Linked DNA regions of Spartinivicinus poritis. The protein of the gene in region 1 interacts with the protein of each later gene in a pairwise test. Links are inferred from orthologs where the notes say so. Each region holds a gene or a part of one and is shown on either strand. Other genes may lie near its edges.

Evidence for each region.
Region 2: the proteins of lysA (region 1) and ORQ98_RS24495 interact in binary tests that used the Escherichia coli proteins (3 or more experiments, as listed by UniProt). The link is inferred for Spartinivicinus poritis from one-to-one orthologs.

What each region holds. Positions count from the first base shown.
Region 1 is NZ_JAPMOU010000057.1:9,367-25,978, reverse strand. Bases 1,382-4,213 are described here. They hold lysA (diaminopimelate decarboxylase), read left to right. Parts: upstream 1,382-2,088; coding sequence 2,089-3,339; downstream 3,340-4,213. Other genes in these bases: dapF (diaminopimelate epimerase), read left to right, coding at 3,414-4,213; lptM (LPS translocon maturation chaperone LptM), read left to right, coding at 1,951-2,067; cyaY (iron donor protein CyaY), read right to left, coding at 1,442-1,810. Also shown: ORQ98_RS25135 (SWIM zinc finger family protein), read right to left, coding at 1-1,362; more of dapF, read left to right, coding at 4,214-4,244; ORQ98_RS25110 (DUF484 family protein), read left to right, coding at 4,241-4,939; tyrosine recombinase XerC, read left to right, coding at 4,976-5,899; ORQ98_RS25100 (HAD family hydrolase), read left to right, coding at 5,889-6,599; BufA2 family periplasmic bufferin-type metallophore, read left to right, coding at 6,869-7,132; bufB (MNIO family bufferin maturase), read left to right, coding at 7,258-8,106; ORQ98_RS25085 (HvfC/BufC N-terminal domain-containing protein), read left to right, coding at 8,096-8,845; ORQ98_RS25080 (ATP-binding protein), read left to right, coding at 9,718-13,137; ORQ98_RS25075 (endonuclease/exonuclease/phosphatase family protein), read right to left, coding at 13,117-14,043; ORQ98_RS25070 (PKD domain-containing protein), read left to right, coding at 14,556-16,400; ORQ98_RS25065 (cache domain-containing protein), read right to left, coding at 16,448-16,612. UniProt on the Escherichia coli protein: Specifically catalyzes the decarboxylation of meso-diaminopimelate (meso-DAP) to L-lysine. Is not active against the DD- or LL-isomers of diaminopimelate.
Region 2 is NZ_JAPMOU010000053.1:2,001-8,210, reverse strand. Bases 3,223-6,207 are described here. They hold ORQ98_RS24495 (response regulator), read left to right. Parts: upstream 3,223-4,356; coding sequence 4,357-5,058; downstream 5,059-6,207. Other genes in these bases: ORQ98_RS24490 (sensor histidine kinase), read left to right, coding at 5,073-6,207; ORQ98_RS24500 (VOC family protein), read right to left, coding at 3,776-4,129; ORQ98_RS24505 (DUF4360 domain-containing protein), read left to right, coding at 3,223-3,701. In the rest of the region: ORQ98_RS24520 (M48 family metallopeptidase), read right to left, coding at 1-229; ORQ98_RS24515 (M67 family metallopeptidase), read left to right, coding at 1,072-1,491; ORQ98_RS24510 (helix-turn-helix domain-containing protein), read left to right, coding at 1,647-2,783; more of ORQ98_RS24505, read left to right, coding at 3,063-3,222; more of ORQ98_RS24490, read left to right, coding at 6,208-6,210. UniProt on the Escherichia coli protein: Response regulator member of the two-component regulatory system CpxA/CpxR which responds to envelope stress response by activating expression of downstream genes including cpxP, degP, dsbA and ppiA.

The DNA.
Region 1 (16,612 bases):
TAACTCCTCATAGGCTTCTAACGACGGCCTATCGAAAAAACTTTGTGCTCGGTATGCTGCTACTAAGTCATCCTGACTGTTTTGTGCAGCCATTTCACGCAGTAGGCTTTGCAACTTACTCGCTATTCCTGGCGCATCGTCTAATGTTTTATAAAAGCCATCAATACACCACTGACGAGCTTTTTTTATTTCACCTATAGCTAACAACTCATTTACTAAGTCTTGGTAATCTTGAGAAGATTCAACCTCTGCTTCCATTAGTGCTATCATTTTTTCATGTTGTCCACTCGCTTTTAACGAGTGTGTTACTGTTCTCAGTAGCTTCTTACGGTGATACTTTTTAGTAAAGTCATGTATAGAGGGTGGCATAGGAGTCGCTTTTAACCTTTTCATAAGACTGTCTACGACTTGTTGCCAATCAGCTGGAGTATATATCGGGCTTTCTAAAAACCCATTAGCATTTTCCAATAAGCCAATATCATCTTCTAACTGTCGTTCAATTACCCACAGCAATTGCTCCGAATGAGAAAGGCTTGACTCTGGAAGTGACTGGAGAACAACTTCCAAACATTGCCCAATTTCAAAAACAGTTTCACCTTCATCATTGGCCTGTTCAGCTTGTTGATGACATTGCTCCCATATGTACTCCCCAAGTTGTAATACATCATCCCCATGACCTTGTTTTAATAATGATGTCAATTGGGTTTTAACTGGAGAATAGTCTGGTATATTACTCTCATTATCCCAATGGTTGGACCAGGCATCTATTCGACTCAATTCTTTGATTTTTTTCCGCAGTCGTTTAACTTGCTGACTAACGTCACTATTACTAAAGCGATGGTTTTCTAGTATTAACTGCCTTATTTGAGGATGTTTATTGGTTATATCAATTAATAAGTCACACAAATCTGCATGAGTTTTTTTAACCAAAACCCTATACACTTGCACTTCATGGCCTGTTAATGTTTTTTCACATTCTCCCTCTAAATATAACTCAGCATCTTCCTCGATCTCATCATCAAGCTCATAATAAAGATCATTATCTTCAGTTAATAGCAGGATTTTTTTATGCTGCTTTAAATACTGACCAGCTTTTAAAATTAGGGCCACAGCGTGTTTACAGTTGTCATAGTATGGGCAGCTACACCCTGCAACTAATTCATTTTCATCATCTAAAAATACACGAGTAATATAAAGCTCACTTCCTTCAACCTCAGCAACTAACTCGTCATGTTCAGTAATGAAAATATCATCACTAACATAATTTATATAGCCTTTCCCTCGGCTAACAATGGTCGAGCCAGCCCACTCATATAAATCATCAATTGTTAACTTGCGTAAATATTTTTGAATATCTGACATGTATTATTTGATTCTTTTGTAGATAGAATAAAGTAAGCTCAACCTAAGTAAGGGGGTTATAACGACTCAACAAGCCATATCAACCCAACTCCAACTCTACTTCCTCTCCACCCTGCTCAGTCATAAACCGGTTCAACATACTAATGAATTCTTCGCCAGTGCTGTCACATACCCACTGCTGTTCGTTTGGTTGCTGTTTATTTGGTTGATAGTTAAAGTGAAATCCACCGCTTTTAGCTGCCAGCCATAGTTGTCGTAGTGCAGGCTGACGACTTAGGATAATCTGGCTGTGGTTTTCAAACTGCATGGTTAGCATACCGTTGCCAGACTCACAGTCGATATCAATTTCCAGCTCGTCGATGGCATCTTCAATTGCTACCATTAGTTCATCTAATAACTCGTTAAATTCTGCTTCTGTCATTCGTTTGTGACCTGTTTGATGAGACATCTAAATCGTTACCAGCCTGTTCTAGCCCATTGTACAAATTTGTTTAGTCGCTACCAGTTTAACTGTTTGAACATTAGCCGAGCTATAACAGACAGGGTATACTTTGCCGTCATTATTGTACTATTAGTGAGGGATATCCAATGCGCATTCTATTTGCTGTACTTCTGCTTACCTGGCTGGCTGGTTGCGGTCAAAAAGGACCTCTTTACTTACCAGATGAATCTGAGCAAGAATCTACAGAGTCTGTTAACCAATAAGCGATTTGATTAAGAAGCAATATGGATCACTTTTTTTACCGCGATGGCGAGTTATTTGCCGAAGATGTTCCGGTTACGGAGCTTGCTAAGCAGTATGGCACGCCCTGCTATGTCTACTCCCGTGCCACTCTGGAACGCCATTACACTGCCTATACCAAGGCGATGGGTGAACACCCCCATTTGATTTGCTATGCGGTAAAGGCCAACTCTAACCTGGCTGTTCTTAATGTTTTAGCAAAATTAGGTGCTGGCTTTGATATCGTTTCAGTAGGCGAGCTTGAGCGTGTCCTGGCTGCTGGCGGTGATCCTGCCAAAGTGGTTTTCTCTGGGGTAGCCAAGCAAGAGGCAGAAATTGCTCGTGCGCTTGAGGTCGGCATCCACTGTTTTAATGTGGAGTCTGAATTTGAGCTTGAGCGCATTCAAAAAGTCGCTGCACAGATGGATCAGCAAGCTGCTATCTCATTACGAATCAACCCAGATGTTGACGCTAAAACCCACCCCTATATTTCAACAGGGCTTAAAGAAAACAAGTTTGGTATTTCTTTTGATGACGCAATTTCTGTGTTTCAAAAGGCTGCCCAACTACCGAACCTGGAAATATTAGGTGTCGACTGTCATATTGGCTCACAATTAACTGAGATTGATCCATTTTTAGACGCCATGGATCGCCTATTATTTTTAGTGGATGAACTGGCCAAGCTGGGTATTAAGCTCAAACACCTCGACTTAGGTGGCGGCCTTGGAGTGCGTTACCAGCAGGAAATACCACCAGAGCCGGATACTTATGCCAAAGCGGTTATGGAAAAAATTCAGGGACGTAACCTCACCTTAGTATTTGAGCCAGGCCGCTCAATTGCTGCCAACGCAGGCATTTTAGTAACCCAAGTTGATATGCTGAAAGATAATGGCCACAAGCACTTTGCCATTGTAGATGCCGCCATGAACGACTTGATTCGCCCATCTCTATACAATGCCTGGCAAGACATTATTCAGGTAAAGCCAAGAACCGATGGCCTACAAGCCAACTTCGATATTGTTGGTCCTGTGTGTGAAACAGGTGATTTTCTAGGTAAAGGCCGAGAGCTTAACCTAAAACCAGGCGACTTACTGGCCGTTCGCTCAGCTGGTGCTTACGGTTTTGTTATGAGCTCCAATTACAACAGCCGTAACCGAGCAGCAGAAGTGATGGTAGATAAAGGCCAGCACCACTTAATACGGGCTAGAGAAACTTTTAGCCAGCAAATAGCAAACGAATATCTACTTCCTAACTAAGTAAAACTGGATATCTCTTGTAACCTTAACTAATGAGATATCCAGGCTTTAGATGCACATAGACTTACAACACCATGCTGTTACGTTTTACAAAAATGCACGGGCTTGGCAACGACTTTATGGTTGTCGATTTAGTCACCCAACACTGCAAACTCAATGAAGATTTAATTCGATCATTGGCTGATCGCCATCGTGGGATAGGTTTTGATCAACTACTCGTTGTGGAGCCCCCCAGCCAACCAAACAATGACTTCAAATACCGAATTTACAATGCAGATGGTGGCGAAGTAGAGCAATGCGGAAATGGAGCGCGCTGTTTTGCTCGTTTTGTGCTAGACAAAAAGTTAACAACCAAAAACCATATTAAGGTTGAAACACTGTCAGGTGATATAGAATTAATAGTAGAAGCCGATGGCAATATTACTGTAGATATGGGTATACCCAAGCTAGCACCAAGCAGAATTCCTTTTAATGCACCTCAACAGCAAGCGACTTATAAAGTACAAACTGTTGGCGGTGAAATAGAGTTAGGTGCTGCTTCAATGGGTAATCCTCATGCAGTGCTAGTAGTAGACTCTATCAATAACGCACCAGTTAACACGCTCGGGGCAGAGTTAGAGTCACACCCTGACTTTCCACAGCGAGTTAATGTTGGCTTTATGGAAGTGCTAAGCCGCCAGGAAATCAACTTGCGGGTGTTTGAACGTGGCGTAGGGGAAACTCAAGCTTGTGGTACTGGCGCTTGTGCGGCAGTTGTCGTTGGTTGTATTCAAGGCTTGCTGGATGAGCAGGTAACTGTGAATTTACCAGGCGGTAGTTTAACGATTCAGTGGCAAGGCGAAGGGCATAGTGTAAAAATGACAGGTCCTGCCTGCCGGGTATTTGAAGGTCAAATTAGGTTATGACAAAACCAACCAATAAGCTGGCGTTTTCGGAAGAAATCACCGAACAGCAGGTGGTTGCTTATCTCGAAGCTAACCCTAACTTCTTTCTGGACAACCCTGATTTACTGAAAACACTCATTGTTCCCCACCCTAGTGGTAAAGCAATTTCTTTATTGGAACATCAAGTTAATTTGTTCAGAAAAGAAAATAAAGAGCTGCATAAGCGCTTAAGTAATTTAATAGCCATCGCCCGAGAAAATGACCAACTTTTTGATAAAACCCGTCGGCTCATTATCAACTTACTAGCTGCCAATAGTTTGGAAGACATTCAAGTCATTATTGAGGAACACTTTAGAGAGCAGTTTAAAACAGATGCCTGCTGCTTACTTTATTTTGCTGATCAGCCTCTCAACACCCATGGCCGAACCCTGGCGTTAGCAGAAGCTAAAAAACAGTTAGGGGATATTCTAGATAGCACTAAGCCTATTACCGGTCTATTAAAGTTAGAGCAAAAACTTGTACTCTTCCCTGATCAAGCCCATCAGGTTGGCTCTGCTGCTGTGGTACCACTTTATCATCAACGACTATTGGGCATTTTGGCTATTGGTAGTGAAGATATGAATCACTTCCGCACTAGCAATGGCACATTATTTTTAACCCATATTGGTGAAGTGCTCAGCCAGCTGGTTTACCACTTTCAAGAACAATCCAGCTAACAAAGACTGTCAATTAACAAGAACAACCAACTAAGCGTGTTAAATCAAGTACTACAGGCATATTATAACTATCTGAGTATAGAGCGACAGCTGGCAAAACATACCCTTAATAATTACCAGCGCGATCTAAATAAGCTAGCAGCCTGGCTAGACAACCAGCAGTGCCTTAGCTGGGAGCAAATAACACCTCAACAACTCAGACACTATCTAAGCCAGTTAAAACATGATGGCTTAGATCACCGCTCAATACAGCGACACTTGTCCAGCATTCGCTCATTCTATAATTTTTATTGCAGTAAACACCCCTCGCTGCAAAACCCTACAGTTGCCTTACAAGCACCAAAAGCAGCTAAAAAACTACCTCAACTACTGGATGTTGACCAAGCTGCTCAATTGTTAAATACAACCCCTGACGACCCACTATTAATTAGAGATCATGCAATTTTAGAGCTTTTTTATTCATCAGGATTAAGGTTAAACGAGCTATCACAGCTTGACATTAGTGGCATTGATCTTAGCCAACAACAAACAACTGTGGTTGGTAAAGGTAATAAAACCCGACTGGTACCAATTGGTAGTTATGCCTGCACTTGTTTAAAAAAATGGCTGACAACCCGTGGCCAGTTAGCCAAACAAGGTGAAGCTGCTCTCTTTGTCTCAAAGCAGGGTAATAGAATTAGTAACCGTCAAATCCAAAACCGGGTAAAACATTTTGCTCAACTCATGGGGCTACCAGGCAACCTGCACCCTCATATGCTGCGCCATAGTTTTGCTACTCATTTATTAGAAGGAAGCGGTGACTTACGCGCTATACAGGAATTACTGGGCCACAGTGATATTAGCACTACACAAGTGTACACTCATGTAGATTTCAACCAATTAACCAACGTATACGACAGCAGCCACCCACGAGCCAGGCGTAAAAAATCCTCAACAAGCAGTAATCCTAATGACAATTAAAGCGATCACCTTTGATCTTGATGACACCCTATGGAATAACACACCTGTTTTACTAAAAGCTGAGCGAGCTGTTATCGAATGGCTGCTAGCTCAATTTCCCAACATAAATGATCACCATGATATAGATACAACCACTGGAGAGTTCAGAGAGTTTAAGGACCAAATAAAACAAGCCAACCCAGCCCTCACCCACCAAGTAACTAACTTAAGAAAGGTTGCACTTGAAGAGTTACTGGGCCAAGCTGGCTATACTGAACAGGCTACCAACGGTGCCGAACAAGCTATGGAAGTATTTCTCCATGCCCGCCACCAGGTTAATTACTTTGATTATGTGGAATCTGTATTAGCAGAATTAAACCAACAATATACCCTGGGCGTACTCACCAACGGTAACGTCAATATAAAACGCCTGTCGATAGGTGATTATTTCGATTTTGCCTTTTGTGCAGACGAACTAAACACCAGCAAACCAGATCCCGTATTTTTCCAAGCAGGTATTCAGGCAGCCAAAGTGCTTGCTGAAGAAATTGTACACATCGGCGACCATCCAGAATATGATGTTATTGGTGCCAAAGAAGTGGGACTAAAAGCCATCTGGTTTAACCCAGAGCAAAGCTCATGGGATTACCACATAAAACCCGATGCAGTGATTAGTTGTCTAAGTGAATTACCAAAAGCAATTAAAAGAATAAAAATATAATTTAGGGCACCTCTAAAAGCATTCTACTTAATAGCCCAAATACTTCATCAGGCCACAAAAAATATTATGCCGTTAAAATGTTGGCCTCGGATGTTAGATTATTCTGGTTAGTTTCGAAAACTCTAACCTTGAATAAAGTCACAAGACCGAAGCTAATTTATTCATTTTTAATTACCCGACTGAAATTAATTTTCTTTCTGCCCTGTCTTTAGGGTTGAGTCATTGATCAATGCTTAATTTAATGAAATTACTATGAGTAGTAGGAGTATATGATGAGTACACCAAAGAAAGTTTCAGGTACTGCTTTAGCTGTTGTTGCTGCGGGTTTATTTACTTTAGGTTCTCAAGTAGCAACTAGTGCTGAAGCCAGTCAGGTTCAATGCTGGGGTGTTAATAGCTGTAAAGGCCATAACGACTGTGCTACTGCAAGTAATGCCTGTAAAGGTCATGGTTCTTGTAAAGGCCAGGGTTACTTGAATATGTCTGCTGAAGAATGTGAAGCTAAAGGTGGTACGGTTAAAGAAGAAAAGTAATTTTTGAGAATAAATGGATTTGGTAATTATTAATAGTCCGTCATTATTGATAATGTCCAACGTCCATTTATCCCTCACTAGATATATCAACTGTTTCTATATCCACAATTATGGAGGCAACCCGAATGAATCGTCCTTTTTATGGTTTTGGCCTAGGGTTGCGCCATGACTATTATCAGGAAATTTTAGAAACCCAACCTAATGTTGATTGGTTTGAAATAATATCAGAAAACTATTTTGTTGCAGGTGGTAAACCACTGTATTATTTAGATGCTATTCGTGAGCAATACCCTCTAGCGATGCATGGAGTATCCCTTTCTATCGGCAGTACAGATCCTTTAAATCAAGATTATTTAACACAGCTAAAAAAATTAGCCAAAAGAATTAATCCTATTTTTATTTCTGATCATTTATGCTGGACAGGGGTTGATCATATAAACAGCCATGACTTATTACCTCTTCCTTATACAGAACAAACAATACAACATATTGTTTCTCGTATTCAATATGTACAAGAGTTTTTAGGCAGACAAATTTTATTAGAAAATTTATCCAGTTATGTCACTTTTGCTGATTCAAAAATGACTGAATGGGAGTTTATTAAGGAAATAGTGACACGAGCAGATTGCTATCTTTTGTTAGATATAAATAATATTTATGTGAGCGCTCGCAATCATCAGTTTAACCCAACAGAATACTTAAATGGTATTCCTGCTGAACGAGTGATGCAACATCATTTAGCTGGTCACAGCGACTATGGCGATTATGTTATTGATACCCATGACATGCCGGTCGTTGACAATGTATGGAGCCTCTATCAGGAAGCTGCTCAATTATATGGCCCTGTATCAACGATGATAGAGCGTGATGATAATCTGCCAGCTTTTTCAGAATTACTGGCTGAACTAAACCAAGCTAGAGCCATTGCAGGGCCTATTTATACAGACTATCAAGGTTATGCCAATGCTTGCTAATTTACAAAAAGAGTTTCTTGCATTTTTACAAGGCAAACCTAGTGAAGTTAAGCACCTGGTGACCACTGAAACACCAGGGCTAGCCATCTACAAAAATGCCTATAGTCAGCGTCTAAAAGAAGCGTTGGATACTGATTTCCCCTGTTTAGGTAAGTTATTGGGTGATGACTTATACAACCAGTTGATTGCTGACTATATAAAACAAATGTCTTCTACTGATCCATCCCTACGTTGGTTTGGTAGTAATATGCAATGTTTCTTAAAGCACCATCCTTTATTTTCTAAGCAGCCAATAGTAGTTGAGTTAGCAAACTGGGAATGGCAACTTAGAGCCGCTTTTGATGCTGCAAGTAGTGAGGTTATTGCTATTGAGCAGCTAGCTACAATTGCCCCAGATCAATGGTCGGCCATACAACTCAAGTTAGTTCCTAGCCTACAAGTACTCCAATATCAAACCAATGTGGTCAACATTTGGCAATCTCTTGAAGCAGACCATACACCACCTGCCGTTGTACAAAATACGTGCTATTGGCTGATATGGCGCAAAGAGCTAGTTACACAGTTTCGCTCTGTATTCAAAGATGAATGGCAGATTATCCAACTCATTATAGAAGGAGTTACCTTTGCCGAAGTTTGCGAACAGCTATGCCAGTGGCATTCCCCAGAGCAAGCCCCCCAAAGAGCAGCTCAGATTATCCAACAGTTGACCAATGACCAAGTAGTGATGTCTGTATGCTGAAATGGGATTTCAGTGCAGGCCTACTCCCCCTCTCTATTAGGTCAATAACAGTCTTTCTTATCAGCCTTCTAGCCTTCTTAAGTAACTAACTTTTCTCTACTGAAACATCATAAAAACCCAATATCTGAAGAAATTAACTATACTCGCTACCCTTGAGCAAACAGTTATTTGCAGCCAAAAGAGAGTAAGTAAAAACAAACATTGTTTTGGTATCCGTCTTGTCTTAAATTGAATGCTTGATTAATCACTATTAGCCTGATACCGTGTCGTATTATTCATAGAATAGTAATATTAGTACCACTCATTTTGCGAGTATGAAAAGGGGATTTTCGTTTACTTAAGGAGAGAAACAATAAATTATATGTTTCTGATCGGGGATGAGTAAATAAAGGCACAGATATTTGGGAACAACAGGGGGATAGACTACTACTGCCCCCCTCCTAAAATTGAGTATTGATAAGTCACTAAAGTAGAAGTAAAGCTAAAGATGCTACCTCATATTACTAGATTAGTAATATAACCTTTAAAGCTAACTTTACTAACTAACACTCATCACCATCCAATAAGCAAATATTTCTCATATTTTTTCCTCCAAAAAATAAACGATAAGCTACAACGAGTTAAGTATGGCATGTTACTTTTTAGTACACAATCTTTACTATAGCAAAAGCCTAAGCCTTGACAGCACATAACATTATTTCAAATCAATATACCAGCTATAGTTAAACTAAAAAACAGCTTAAGTTTGTTTATATTTACATACTTAAAATTTTATTTCTATTAGCCAAAATATAAGGCACTCTATTTTAAAACTGCCTAAAAATTATGTAAGCGCTGAGCATATGCTTAGTTGTTACTCAGAAGGAACTCATATGTCCAGTATTTATACAGAAAAGCTGTTGAGACAATTTGGCCATACAGACGGCTTGTTAAGTGGTGGAAATCTGGCTACTGGCTTAATCGTCTATTGCATTATTGCCACGACAGAAGGTTTTGGACGAGAAGGTATAGTTCTATCTACTTTTCTGCTATTTTTTCTATCTGCAATTTTAGAAATCCCTACAGGGTACTTAGGAGACCGTGTTGGCTGGAAGTTCTCAGTTCGACTAGGACTATTTTGTGACTTCATATCTACTTTATTTTTCGGTTTAACTATTTTTTTCGCTATACAGGGCTATTATATATTGATGCTATCTTTTTTAGTGTTGCGACAGCTGTTCAGCGCACTTAATGGAGCATTTACCAGTGGCTCGTACCAAGCAGCTTATCAACGTTGGTATCAAGAAAAGCTTGAGCAGAACACTATTAAAATCAGCGATGCCCCGCCTCTTTTTCTTGCCAGTTATAAGTACGGTATATGGATTCGCCTTGGACTACCCCTAATAGCACTAGGCATTGGCCTATTATTACAAACAGAGTTTTTTTCTCAGGTTTCGAAGGAATATATCGCCCTAGTTCCACTTGGAATGATACTGTATGTGCTATTAATTCAAATAGTAGTCTATTTTAAAATGGCTAAAGATCTAGACTTCAGCACTATCTCTATAAAAGAAGGCAACTCTACCAGTGACATAACCATAACAAAATTATTTCTATCTGCTCAGGCTACATTTCCAATTTTATGTACCTATGCATACTCACATATTTTCTTACAAGTCTGTAATCTATTCTTAGTCGGTGAGTCTTATTACTTATTTAAAGAAGCAAACTTACCAATGATCTTTGTTTGGGGCGGGGGTATGGGAGCCGCTGTAGTAATTACTTTTTTTGGTATAGCAATTTCTCGTTTTTTTATCCCCTGGCTTTCCAAACAAACTAAACTAAGGTCTATCCGCTGGTTAGGAACACTGTGCTTAAGTTTATTATCTGCAGTAGTAGCACTTACTTTTTATAGCAGTATATCAACAGTTGCCAAACTAGGATGTATTTTTTCAGTGATATTGGTTGCTTATCCAATCTCTTTTGCCTTGCGCGCCGAAATTACTTCTGATAGTCACCGTTTTGTGCCGGATGAGTTTAAAGCCAGCTGGTTTAGTGGCGGCTCCTTACTGGCTCGGCTAACCTACGCAATGATTGCAGGACTGATTCTAATTGCAGGCGTTCCTCATATGGGCATTTTCGTCATGATGTCAGTATTAGGCGTTATCGGTGCTTCACTTGCTTTTATTAACTATAAAAAAGGGGAAAATGTCAGCAAGTTTGAACGAGCCAGCTTAAAAAAATGCCTGGGCATGGTAGTAGGTATCATGTTTTTTATTACCAGCTTTTTGGTATTTTTAGGTGAAACCTGGTACTTCGTAAAGCATGCGACAGAAGCACAGCGTCAGCAAGACCAAATTATTGCAGAACAATATGCTGGACAGTTTGCGCATTTAGAAGAAACTTCTCAGGCCAACCAATTGCTTCATACCCTTCGTCAAAGGATAAATGTTGACTGTGTAGATATCAATACAAACTTGATACAACAAACCCATTGTAATACAAGCGAATCAACGTATTCTGTTTCTAGGGTTATTTATTACAACCCTCTACTTAAACAGGATCAACGAGGTACCATTACCGTTTACTTTAATGATTCCATTATTCACCAAAAAATCTTACACCACTTAATTATTGTAGCAGCTATTTATATTGCTTTTGTGCTTTTGGTATTTTCTATCACTTACCGAATTGTAAAACGTATTTGCAGTGAAGCCAAAATGGTTCTAGATGTGGCAATGGATAAATCATCAAGCAGCCCTAAAGAGAGAAGCGGAGAAGAACGCTATTTTATTGACGAGTTTGCCACCATGGCTGACAGGTTTAATGATTTTATTGAAAATGAAAAGCGCATGGCAAATCTACAAGGAATCAATCAAATAGCGGCACAGGTTGCCCATGATATTCGCTCTCCACTGACAGCCTTAGAAATGGTTGCTGAGCAATCCTTAGAAGTATTTCCTGAAAGAAACCGCATTATCTTTCGTCGCGCCATTGATAGCATCAATGACATTGCCAATGGCCTGCTAGTAGTGGAACGTGAGCAAAATGCTGATAAAGACCCAGCTAAACAACAAATTTCCAAGCAGCTATTATCTACTTTACTAGAAGAAGTAGTTTCAGAAAAACGAGTACAATACCGTCTCCAACCTGCAATAGAACTACAGTTACAAGTAGATAACGATGCTTATGGGTTATTTGCAAATATTCATGCTAATACCTTACGGCGAGTGCTGTCTAATTTAATTAATAACTCAGTAGAAGCCAAAGGAAATAAAAGCAGCATTAATATTCAACTAAGGCTTCAAGAGTTAAATAATAAGGCTGCTATTACGATCATTGATAATGGTCAAGGTATTCCAAATAAGCTCATTAATAACGTATTAAAGCGAGGGGTAAGTATAGGTAAACCTGGTAACACAGGTTTAGGTTTATCCCATGCCAAGACCACAATAGAATCATGGCAAGGACAGCTGGCTGTATGTTCTGAACCTAGTGTTGGCACTCAAATAACTATTATATTACCTCTACAAGCAACTCCTTCCTGGTTTTTGCCTTTATTAGTATTGCCTGCAAATTCACAAGTCATGATTCTAGACGATGATATCAGTATGCATCGTGTATGGCAGAGCCGTCTAGAATCCCTCCCTTTGACTGACTCGCGCATAGAGGTTAACTATTTCCTCAATGAGACACAGGCCATTGAATTTTACCAGAAAAAAATTAATCCCCACCGTCCCTTGTTGTTTTTATCAGATTACGAACTAATAGGTAAAGCTAAAACTGGGCTTGATATCATCGAGGCTCTGCAGATAGCTCAGCACAGTATTTTAGTGACCAGTCACTATAAAAGTAGCCATGTAATAGAGCGTTGTTCTCAACTAGGGATTAAAGTTTTACCAAAATCTCTCGCTAATTGGTTATCTATAGAGGTAAGCACATTAGCATCTGTTAATTATGATGCTGTGCATATTGAAGATAATAAAGGTATCCGTGTTTGCTGGGAGCTAGATGCTAAAATGCATCCAGCCAAACTACTATCATTGAAAAGCCCAATGGAGTTCGAGAGACATGCAGATCAAATCTCTAAAAATACACCCATTTATATTGATAATGAATTTATAGGAGAAGAAATAACAGGCTGTGAATGGGCAAAAACTTTATACGACAGAGGCTTTAAACGACTGATTTTAACTTCAGGTCTGATTCCAATAGACGCAAATGAAATGTATTGGTTTGAGTCAATTGGTGATAAACGCTCCCCCTGGGCAAAAGCAAGGGAGAGAAGCAGGCTATCTATTACTGTCGATTAAATTATTTTTTAACCCTATCTCAGCAATCACTGGTAAGTGGTCAGATCCAATATCTGGCCCTACCTTTATACTAATTACTCTTATTGTTTTGCTTAACAAAATATGGTCAATAGGAATTAAAGGTATTTTGCTTGGCCAACTAGGGAGCAAACCAACACCTGTGCGTGTAGACTTTAACTCAGCCGCATCAATAAGCTTTTTAAAGCTGTGTCCCCAAGGAGTTGTATTTAAATCACCCAATAATACTACGGGATCAGACTGGTTTTTTAACCATAAGGAAATTTCTTCTAGCTGCAAATCACGAGAAATTGCCATGGATTGAGACATAGGTGGTACAGGGTGAGTAACCAACAGTTGAATTTTGTGCTGCTGCCAAATTAGAACGCCTGTAATTGAAGGCAGCTGATCAGGACCAAAATACTGAATTTGTAAGTTTTCAACAGGGTAGCGGCTAAACAAGGCAATACCAAATCCACCATTTCTTGGCTGTTCTAGTTTATATGGGTAAAGCTTCTCCAATTGTTTAAACGCTTGTGCCCACACAGGCGTATACTCTTCAACAGCAACAATATCTGGCTGCCGCTGTTGTAACCATTGCAGCAATAACGTTGTATTTGTATTGTTAAAATTAGCATTAATCTGAGCAACTGATAAGGCTGCAGAACTCTCTTTCACTATATTGTTGTCACTATTAGGCTGACTTTTATACAAATAAATAACCTCATAGTTTAGCCCAACCGTCATGATTGCAAGTCCAAAGCAGTGCCACTTCCTCACCAGACTAAACACGATTATTCCCGATATCGCTACAGCCAGATAATACCAACGGAAATGATTTATTAGATCAGCTAGCCAGTGATACTTCCCAAATAAGCCAATAAAGCTTACTAAACCAGCCAGAACCACTGCCAACAACAGCCACCTTAATATCCACACAACCTACTTGTCTCCGAAAGATGTTTCAAACCAAAACAGTAATTGTGTAAGTTTACATAAAAAATTATGCCTACACTCACTTTCTAGTGTATATCTTTTCAAGTTCTTGTGAGTTGGCTGCTAGATAAACAATTTCTGTGAGTCTTGACAAATATTACTAAAAACTGATGTGTTTAGATTGTCATCTGTTTAAGGCTAAAGCTAGTTAACAGGATTGATATTAATTGTAATTTTAATGATTTCTTACTCAAATTTAATGTTTGTTATTTATCTCTAAATCTGTATTACCTGATATTTTGAAATGATCATTAAAAGATTATTTAAATTACTCAATCTCAATTAAGTCGATTCTTTCAGAAATATACCTAGCTCGGATATATCTGAAATGGCTAGTACGTCATGGAAGGTTCATGGAAAGTAATTAGTAAATTGTAAGCAACAAAGGCTCCACACAAAAGAGAATGATCAATGAAGTGGCTAATATGATGACTCCTAAATTTGCAAAAACCTTATTATATAGTGCTTGTGTCATGGTGCTTACAGGTTGCCCAGGTGATGATGACGACAAACCCAATCCACCAGGCAATAAAAAACCTGTCGCAAAATTTTCTCATTCTTGTAGTGAACTAAGCTGTAGTTTTGATGCGAGTGCTAGCTCTGATCCAGATGGCAACATTACTCAGTATAGCTGGAATTTTGGTGACAGCATGAAAGGTGATGGCGCGACTGCAAACCATAGCTATAGCAGTGCAGGTAGTTACATGGTTACCCTAACGGTGACGGATAACAAAAATGCCACCGCAGAACATAAGCTAGAAGTGACCGTTAATACCACTCCAGATACCCCAGATGATGACGACGATGATGGAGATGGAGACGACCCTGTTGGCATGAATGAGTGTGAAAATTGGCAAAGCAAGCACCCTGAGTGGCTATGGTGTGATGACTTTGAAACCACGGTCTCCTTAACAGAAAAATACGGTAAAAACAGTGTTAAGCCTGGTAAGGATGCAAACTCACTACAACGAGTTGAAACTAACCCTGCCCATGGTAAATATGCTTTACGTTTAAAAGCAGATAGTGAAAGTAAAAATAGTGGTAGCTTTCGGCGTAATTTTGGCCGAGTCCCCTACAACAACTCTATAGACGATTTAGGCGCTAAGCCTTACTTTGACGAAAAAATTAATGAGGTATATTACCGTTTTTATGTGAAATACCCGAACAGTACTTCAGGCTGGCCAACTCATATTACAAGAGCATTTGGCGTTGCAGCAGGCTCTGATCAGTTTGGCCCACAAGCATTTGTCGCAACACTTTCACATGATAAATCCAAAACAGCCGTCGTTTCCGGAGAACCAAACCTACTAGCTTATAGTGGTTTTGATCCAAAAAATCCAGATTCCACATTAAAAACTACCAAGTGGGATGACATGGAAAATTTAACCCAGCTTGGTGAAAATACTGATCCATTGCCACCTGTGCCGCCACCTCCAACACCGCCAGAAAAGCCGACACTTAGTAATTTTGCGGTGAACCAAGTTGATGATGATATCCCACCGCCTCCGCCACCTCCTGGTGATCCAGAACCACCCTCCCCTCCTGTGCCACCAGATAAGCCAGACGGAGATGATAACAACCCTTTAAGTAAAGGCAAATGGCACTGTGTTATTGTACACCTTAAGCTGAATAGTACTACTCCATACAAAGCAAATGGTGTATATGAGATAGCAGTAGATGGAAAGCCCTACTCAAAATACACGCTAACTGATTTGAACTGGACAGGTAAATGGCGAGAATACGCGATTAACGGTATTCAGTTTGAAAACAGCTGGGCAATGGCGGAGCAAAACAGCCAGCAACCAACTAACAGCAGTTTGGCAACAACCAAACCCCAGGCAATGGAAGGGGAAATGGAGAGCTACCTGGATGCATTAGTCATCTCGAAAAAACCTGTAAGTTGTTTAGATACCAGCGATCCGGATGACCCAATGCCTCCACCGCCACCACCTGGCGACCCTGACAAACCCGACGATGATGACCCTGTACCACCGCCTCCTAAGCCACCAGGAGACGATGATGATGACGATACACCACCAGATATACCACCACCGCCGCCACCAGGTGATCCAGATAAACCGGATGATGATACGCCGCCGGACATTCCGCCGCCGCCACCTCCACCTGGCGACCCAGATAAGCCAGATGATGATGGCGATGATCCAGGCCCGGTACCTCCACCACCTACACCAGATGATGACGATGATGGTGATTTACCGGATGATATTCCACCACCACTACCGCCACCAACCGAAACGGTTAATTTATAACGTTTACAACGTCTTGACTAAGCCAGCTTTACAGCTGGCTTAGTTTTTTAAAGCTGCCGTTGAGTGTTGTCTATCACTGAAAAAGTAATATATTTAGCGATAAACCAGCTAATCAAAAAAATTACCAAACTAAAACAGCCCACAAACAATAGACTGACTTTTATAATGTGATTTCGAAAGCTATAAACTTTCTTAAACGCCTCTGCTTCATC
Region 2 (6,210 bases), on another replicon or contig:
TGAGGCGCTTTGTATACAGACTGTTAGCAGGAGCTACTTTGGATTTTTTATCCATTTCTTGAGCAGAGAGTTTGGCACTGTTTATTACCTCACTTTCAGAGACTGTTGCGGCAGTCAATACGCCACCCAGTGCACTCATTCCTGCTTCATTCTCTAATAAATCTGATTTACAACCAACTAAAGCCAGTGCAATAGCAACAGAAGCTGTCATTGATTTCAGTTTATTCATGCCTCTAACCTCCACCTCAAATCCATATACTGAAAATTTTCCAGTTATAATTTTGTCAAACTATGCTGCTTTTAGGTAATGCCCATTATGTCTTATTTGATAAGGCTGAAGGTAAACTGCATCCGAAGTAAGCAGGCTCGCCCCAGCGGTCAAACCAGGCTGATAAAGTTAATTACCAACAGTATAAGCTTTCCAGTAAGTAATAAAGTCGCGGAGTATAGCATGAAGTCTTATATTACTTTAGTGAATTTCTGTGATATGGTTTTATAATCCTCTAATGTATACTTCTCGCCAGCTTACATACCGAACACATAGTCATTCTCAAGTGTTAATAAGTGCTACCGTAGCATTATATTCCCCATGAAATAGCATCAAGTTAATGATACCAATTGTTTCATCACATTTAACTAAAACAATATGAAAATGTGTAACCTTTAAGACAGTTAACTGACTATTAAGTAAGGTTAGTCCATATTAGGCTATTAGCTAAATAACATTACCGTTAGCATTTCACTCTGATTTTAATAATGTTAATGAGGTTTTTGTCAAGATGGTCATTTTTTATAATTTTGCAAGGGATTTACTATAAAAAATTGACTTGGAATAGTGTTAAAAATTGGCTTATATATAATGGGTAACTCGAAAGCTTTTACATACATCTATAAGCGAGAAGTATCGTAGCTAGTTATTGTTTATTAGCAGGAGAATATCTTTACCAAAACAGGTCAGCTTAATGTATTGATACGTTACCAGAGACATCCTGAATCAGCATGAGCTTAACCAATAAGTTTTGTATTAACTTATAACTTTTTTAATTAATTGTCAGTTTAGGGAAAGCAACCATGAGTATTAAACTGACCCGTCAAATTATGTCGGCTATTTTAACTCAAGCAGAGCGTACATATCCTGCTAAATGCTTTGGGTTCATAGTTGGAAAAAAAGAAGGAGGAATTGCTACAGGAAGCTACTATATTGCATGTGATGAAGTTGATTATATTAAAGAATATCCTTTATCACTAACTGATTCTCATACCTATAATTCAATTAAAAACAAAGCAGGAGCAGAAGGGCTAACCATTGTGAGCATGGTTCATACACATCCAGATTTTACTGATGAGCCTTCACAATTAGATTGTTTATATGATTGCCCAGGAATAACCCATATTATTATTTCACTGTCTCACGGTAAAGCTGTTAGCTGTCATGCCTGGCAATTAGCAAATGATAAACAGAACTTTATACAAGAGCAAATTGTTCAATAATTAATCCAAACTATCTACATGTAGATGATCAGAAGTTATTTTCTTAGTCTTTAATGAATACCTAAAAGCTTTTTTAAACTGTCAATAACTCAGAAACACTCAAGCAATGCCCATAAAATTTTTTGAGTGTTACTTATATTCAGGTTTATATAAAAATGACTTCTGTCAATCATATTAATAGCAACAACTTACGAAGTGCAAGACTGATCAACCAGCTTAGTCTATATGAGCTATCAGAGATATTAGGCATTTCAGTCTCTACCTTGGTTAAAATGGAAGCTGGTATTAGCCAACCGAATAACATACTCATTAAACAGCTTTGTTGCCGACTAGGTATTTTGCCTACCTTTTTAACCGGTTCCAGTCGCTACACTATCCATGAAGATGCAATATTTTTTGTCCCTATTACCACATCCAAAAGTCAGGCTATATCAAATAATTCCACTTTGTTTCAAGCAACAGCCTACTTGAGTTTATATTATGAGCTTATTCGAGTTTTAAAAACACAGTTTAGATTTCCTAACAATTTTCCTAAAATATACGACGCTGATATAGCTTCAAATACAAATATCGAACAATTAGCAGACTCTTGTCGATTCCATTGGGGGTTGGGTTTTTCTCCAATTGAAAATATTACTACTCTCATTGAAAGATCAGGAGGTATTGTCACCTCCTTTCCTAACCTTTACTCCACCATTGACTCCATGTCTATTACCTATCCCCACCCTATTATTGTCATCAACCATAAAAAAACTGCTTTTCAAATTAGATTTGATATTGCAATGCATTGTGGTGCAATAGTTAGCAACTTTTTTTTCACAAGTAAAAACTTATCAGCAACCAAACAGGATTTAGAAAATTTCGCTCTAGCTTTACTTATGCCTGCTTGCAGTTTTCGTAATGAGTTCGTACGTAGCAAATCAATTATTTACTGGCCCGAAATTGAGTCATTACAGCAACGCTGGGGAGTGAGTAAGGAGGCTGTTATCTATAGAGCATTTCAGCTTAAATTAATTAATGTTAAGCAACTTAAGCTTAGTTTAGCTAAATTGAGGACCAATGCGTCCATTCATTTTAGCAACTGTAAAACAAAAAAAGAGCAACCTCACTTTATTTCTAATCAAGTCCAGCAATTGAACAAAACCCAAGTTCTTAGTACTGAAGTCATTGCTCAACATCTAGCTATTAAAAAGTTATTACTTACAAATCTTTTTATTGAGTTTAAAAAGACTTTACTCAATAAATCAGCAACTTCTTCATCTAAAAAACATAATGTAGTTTCTATTAATTAAACACGCAAAAATACAGATCTACTTTCTCGATTATAAGTTAAAAGTTTTACAGCTAAACAATCATACAGTATTCTATTTGATGCCATAAAATATATGCTGTAGCTATTGATTTATCTATCGATTTGCTTTCTTATACTCTTGCTTTTATAGCAAAATTATCATAGCACTAATACGCTATTGGCTAGTTCGATACGTTTCGCCTTCTTAGCATGTCCTTTCTTAAAGCATGTTTGGATATCATTGAAGACATATCAGTGAAATACACGGAGTGTTCTAATTATGACTAATTTTTTGCAGCGTTTATTACTGTATCAGCTAATATTCCTTATAGTACCAATAGCTTATGCTACCCCCTCAGACATTGTCATTTATCCCGGAGAAGCCTACATTCAGTCTGCTAACTACAGTGGCACTGGTTGTCCAATTGGGTCAACTGATTTTATTTTTCAAGAAGGAGCTAACGAGTTTAGTGTAAGTTTTAAACACTTCAAAGTAGATAATGATGCTAATTACAGTTCTAGCTATTGTCAGTTAAAATTCACCATTGTTGCCCCCCCTGGAGTTGCCTATCGTTTGAACTCATTGACATATAAGGGTCATGCTACATTAGATCAATCAGGAATGGCCACTATAGCTAACAACAGCCGTTTACAAAGCATAACCCCTATAAATAAATCTACCCAATATGTATATGGTTCTTTAGATAATACAACTGAGCAATATTTCCAGCAAACGACACTAACGGACCACCTTCAAAATTGGTCAGCATGCAACAGACATGCTCCTTTGGAGATAAAAACCGAAGTTAGCCTTAATAGTAAAGACCAGCAAAGCACAATAACCATAAAGTCAATTAATGGGAAAATTTTATTTTCCCGTAAACACTGCAGTAGTAGACTAAATGCCAAGAGCATATAAGACCTTACTATACTAGCCACTGCTTATTTTAGGTATATAAAAAATAGCAGAAATAGGCTTCACAAAGGATATATTCACTTACAAATAAACTTTATTATATGCTGGTCTAGATCTTCTACAAAGGCACCATAATAAGCTTGCTCATATATGAGTCGCTTTCCTGGCTCAGCCTGAGAGAAACCACCATTAGCTATCGCAAGTTGATAGCACTGATCAACCTGTTGCTTGCTGTTGAGCTGAAATGCCAGCTGAACAGCTGGTGTTGTTTTTGTCCCGCCCATCAACCATAATCTGGGTTTATCATCTCCAATGGCCACCCACCCTTGTACTTCAGCAACTACCTTATAACCAAGTGGGGCCAAAACAGTCTTATAGAACTCTTTACTGGCCATGTAGTCCGTTACATAAATACCAATATGATCAAGCATGTTTTTAGTCTATAGTGATAGATGTAGTTTTCATTTAATTATGTCAAGAATTTTTAACCTATCCAAGAAACCAGATTGATTTTTTCATATAAAAGTGACTACCCAATTTACACTTAATCAAATATCAAAGCTTATGGGCACCAACCTGTGTAAATAAAACGTAAAGATCACTAACCGCTATTTAGGCTATGGTAAAATGACAGCAGAATGACTATAGAGAAATATTCATGTCATATCGTTTGTTACTTGTTGAAGACGATCAAGAGCTTGCAGAACTGCTTATTGACTACCTTGAACTAGAGTCTTTTATCGTTACTTGGGAGACTCGTGGTGATAAAGGCCTGGATGTCGCACTAACTGAAAACTTTGATGTTATTATCCTTGATATCATGTTACCAGGCACCAATGGCGTCGAGTTTTTAAAAGAGTTCCGTCAACAGCGTCTTACCCCTGTTATAATGCTCACTGCCAGAGGAGAAGAGTTAGATCGAATCTTAGGCTTTGAGCTAGGTGCAGATGACTACCTTCCCAAGCCTTGCAGCCCCAGAGAGTTAGTTGCCAGAATTAAAGCCGTTATTCGACGCGTAGTGATGGACCAACAAACCACACAGCCTTCTCACTCTAGCAACATGGTAGTGGTTGGGCCATTACATCTTAACCTATCTAGTCATGAGGCTACCGTGTCAGGTCAACCGCTGAACTTAACAGGCACTGAGTTTGAAGTTCTTTCATTACTAATGCAGCACACTGGCGAAGTAGTAAGTAAAGAAACTTTATCCCTTCAAGCGTTAGGTAAACAACTCTCACTATATGACCGCAGTATTGATATGCATGTTAGCAACCTACGTAAAAAAATTGCTGATGTATATGACAATCCAAGCTTAATTAAAACAATTAGAGGAAAAGGCTACCTGCTTAAACAATTTTAGTTTAGCCTTAGTATATGTTTAAGCAAATTTTCTGGAAAGTGCTACTTGTTTTTTGGGCTGCTTTAATAATTATTGCAGTATTGTCTTCATGGATTACAAGAGAAATTGTCGAAAGTGAGCTAGGGCTACACGAGAAATATATACAAGACAAAAAGAACTCAGCCGAAGCAGTTGCTATTTTCGAAGCACAAGGAAGAAAAGCTTTAGCTAGTTGGGTAAAACAGCTTAATGAAGAAACAGGACTCAGGGCTTTTTTAATAACTCCATCAGGCACATCTGCGACAACAACACCACTACCAAGACCTATCAAACGCTTTCTACATAAACGATACTACTTACCTCCATGGGCAGAGCCAACAGAAGTATCAACTGAGAAAGGTGAATATATATATTTCAGTCTTGGGCCAAGTTTTCCCCCTCCTCCTAAACATCGACAGGATATTCTTTGGTGGAGTAGAGCGATTACCAGTTTATTTGTTTTATTTATTGTTTCCATATTCTTTTCTAAACACCTGGTAAATCCACTTAAAGAGTTAACTAATATTTCTCAAAGCCTAGCAAAAGGCGATCTCGCCAAAAGGGTTAATCCTAAAATAGAGCATAGACTTGATGAAATAGGCATCTTAGCTAGGGAGTTCAATCACATGGCTGAAAAAATCCAGCAAAACCATGATAACCTACAACAGCTATTTCATAGTATTTCCCATGAGTTGAAAACTCCTTTAGCCAGGCAACGAGTTGCTATTGAACTAATAGCAAAAAAGGGGGCTGAGCCCAGATTACTTGAGAAAATGAATCGGCAAATTAAGTTATTAGATAGCTTAATTGATGAACTAATAACAATCACTAAATTACAAGAGCCAACTGTAGAGATTTTAAAAGAGGAAATAAAACTACCCTCAATTATTCAAGAAGTAATAGAAGACAACACTTTAGAAGCTGACTTGAAGAATATTAAATTAAGCTTTATAAATGAAGTTAACAACAGCACTAAAGGTGATAAAAAACTTCTATACCGGGCAATTGATAATATCATACGCAATGCTATTAAATACTCTCCTGAAAATACTACAGTTTGTATTAACTGTGCCGAAAAAGACAACTACTATAATCTTGATATTATCGATCAAGGGCCAGGAGTACCTGATATCA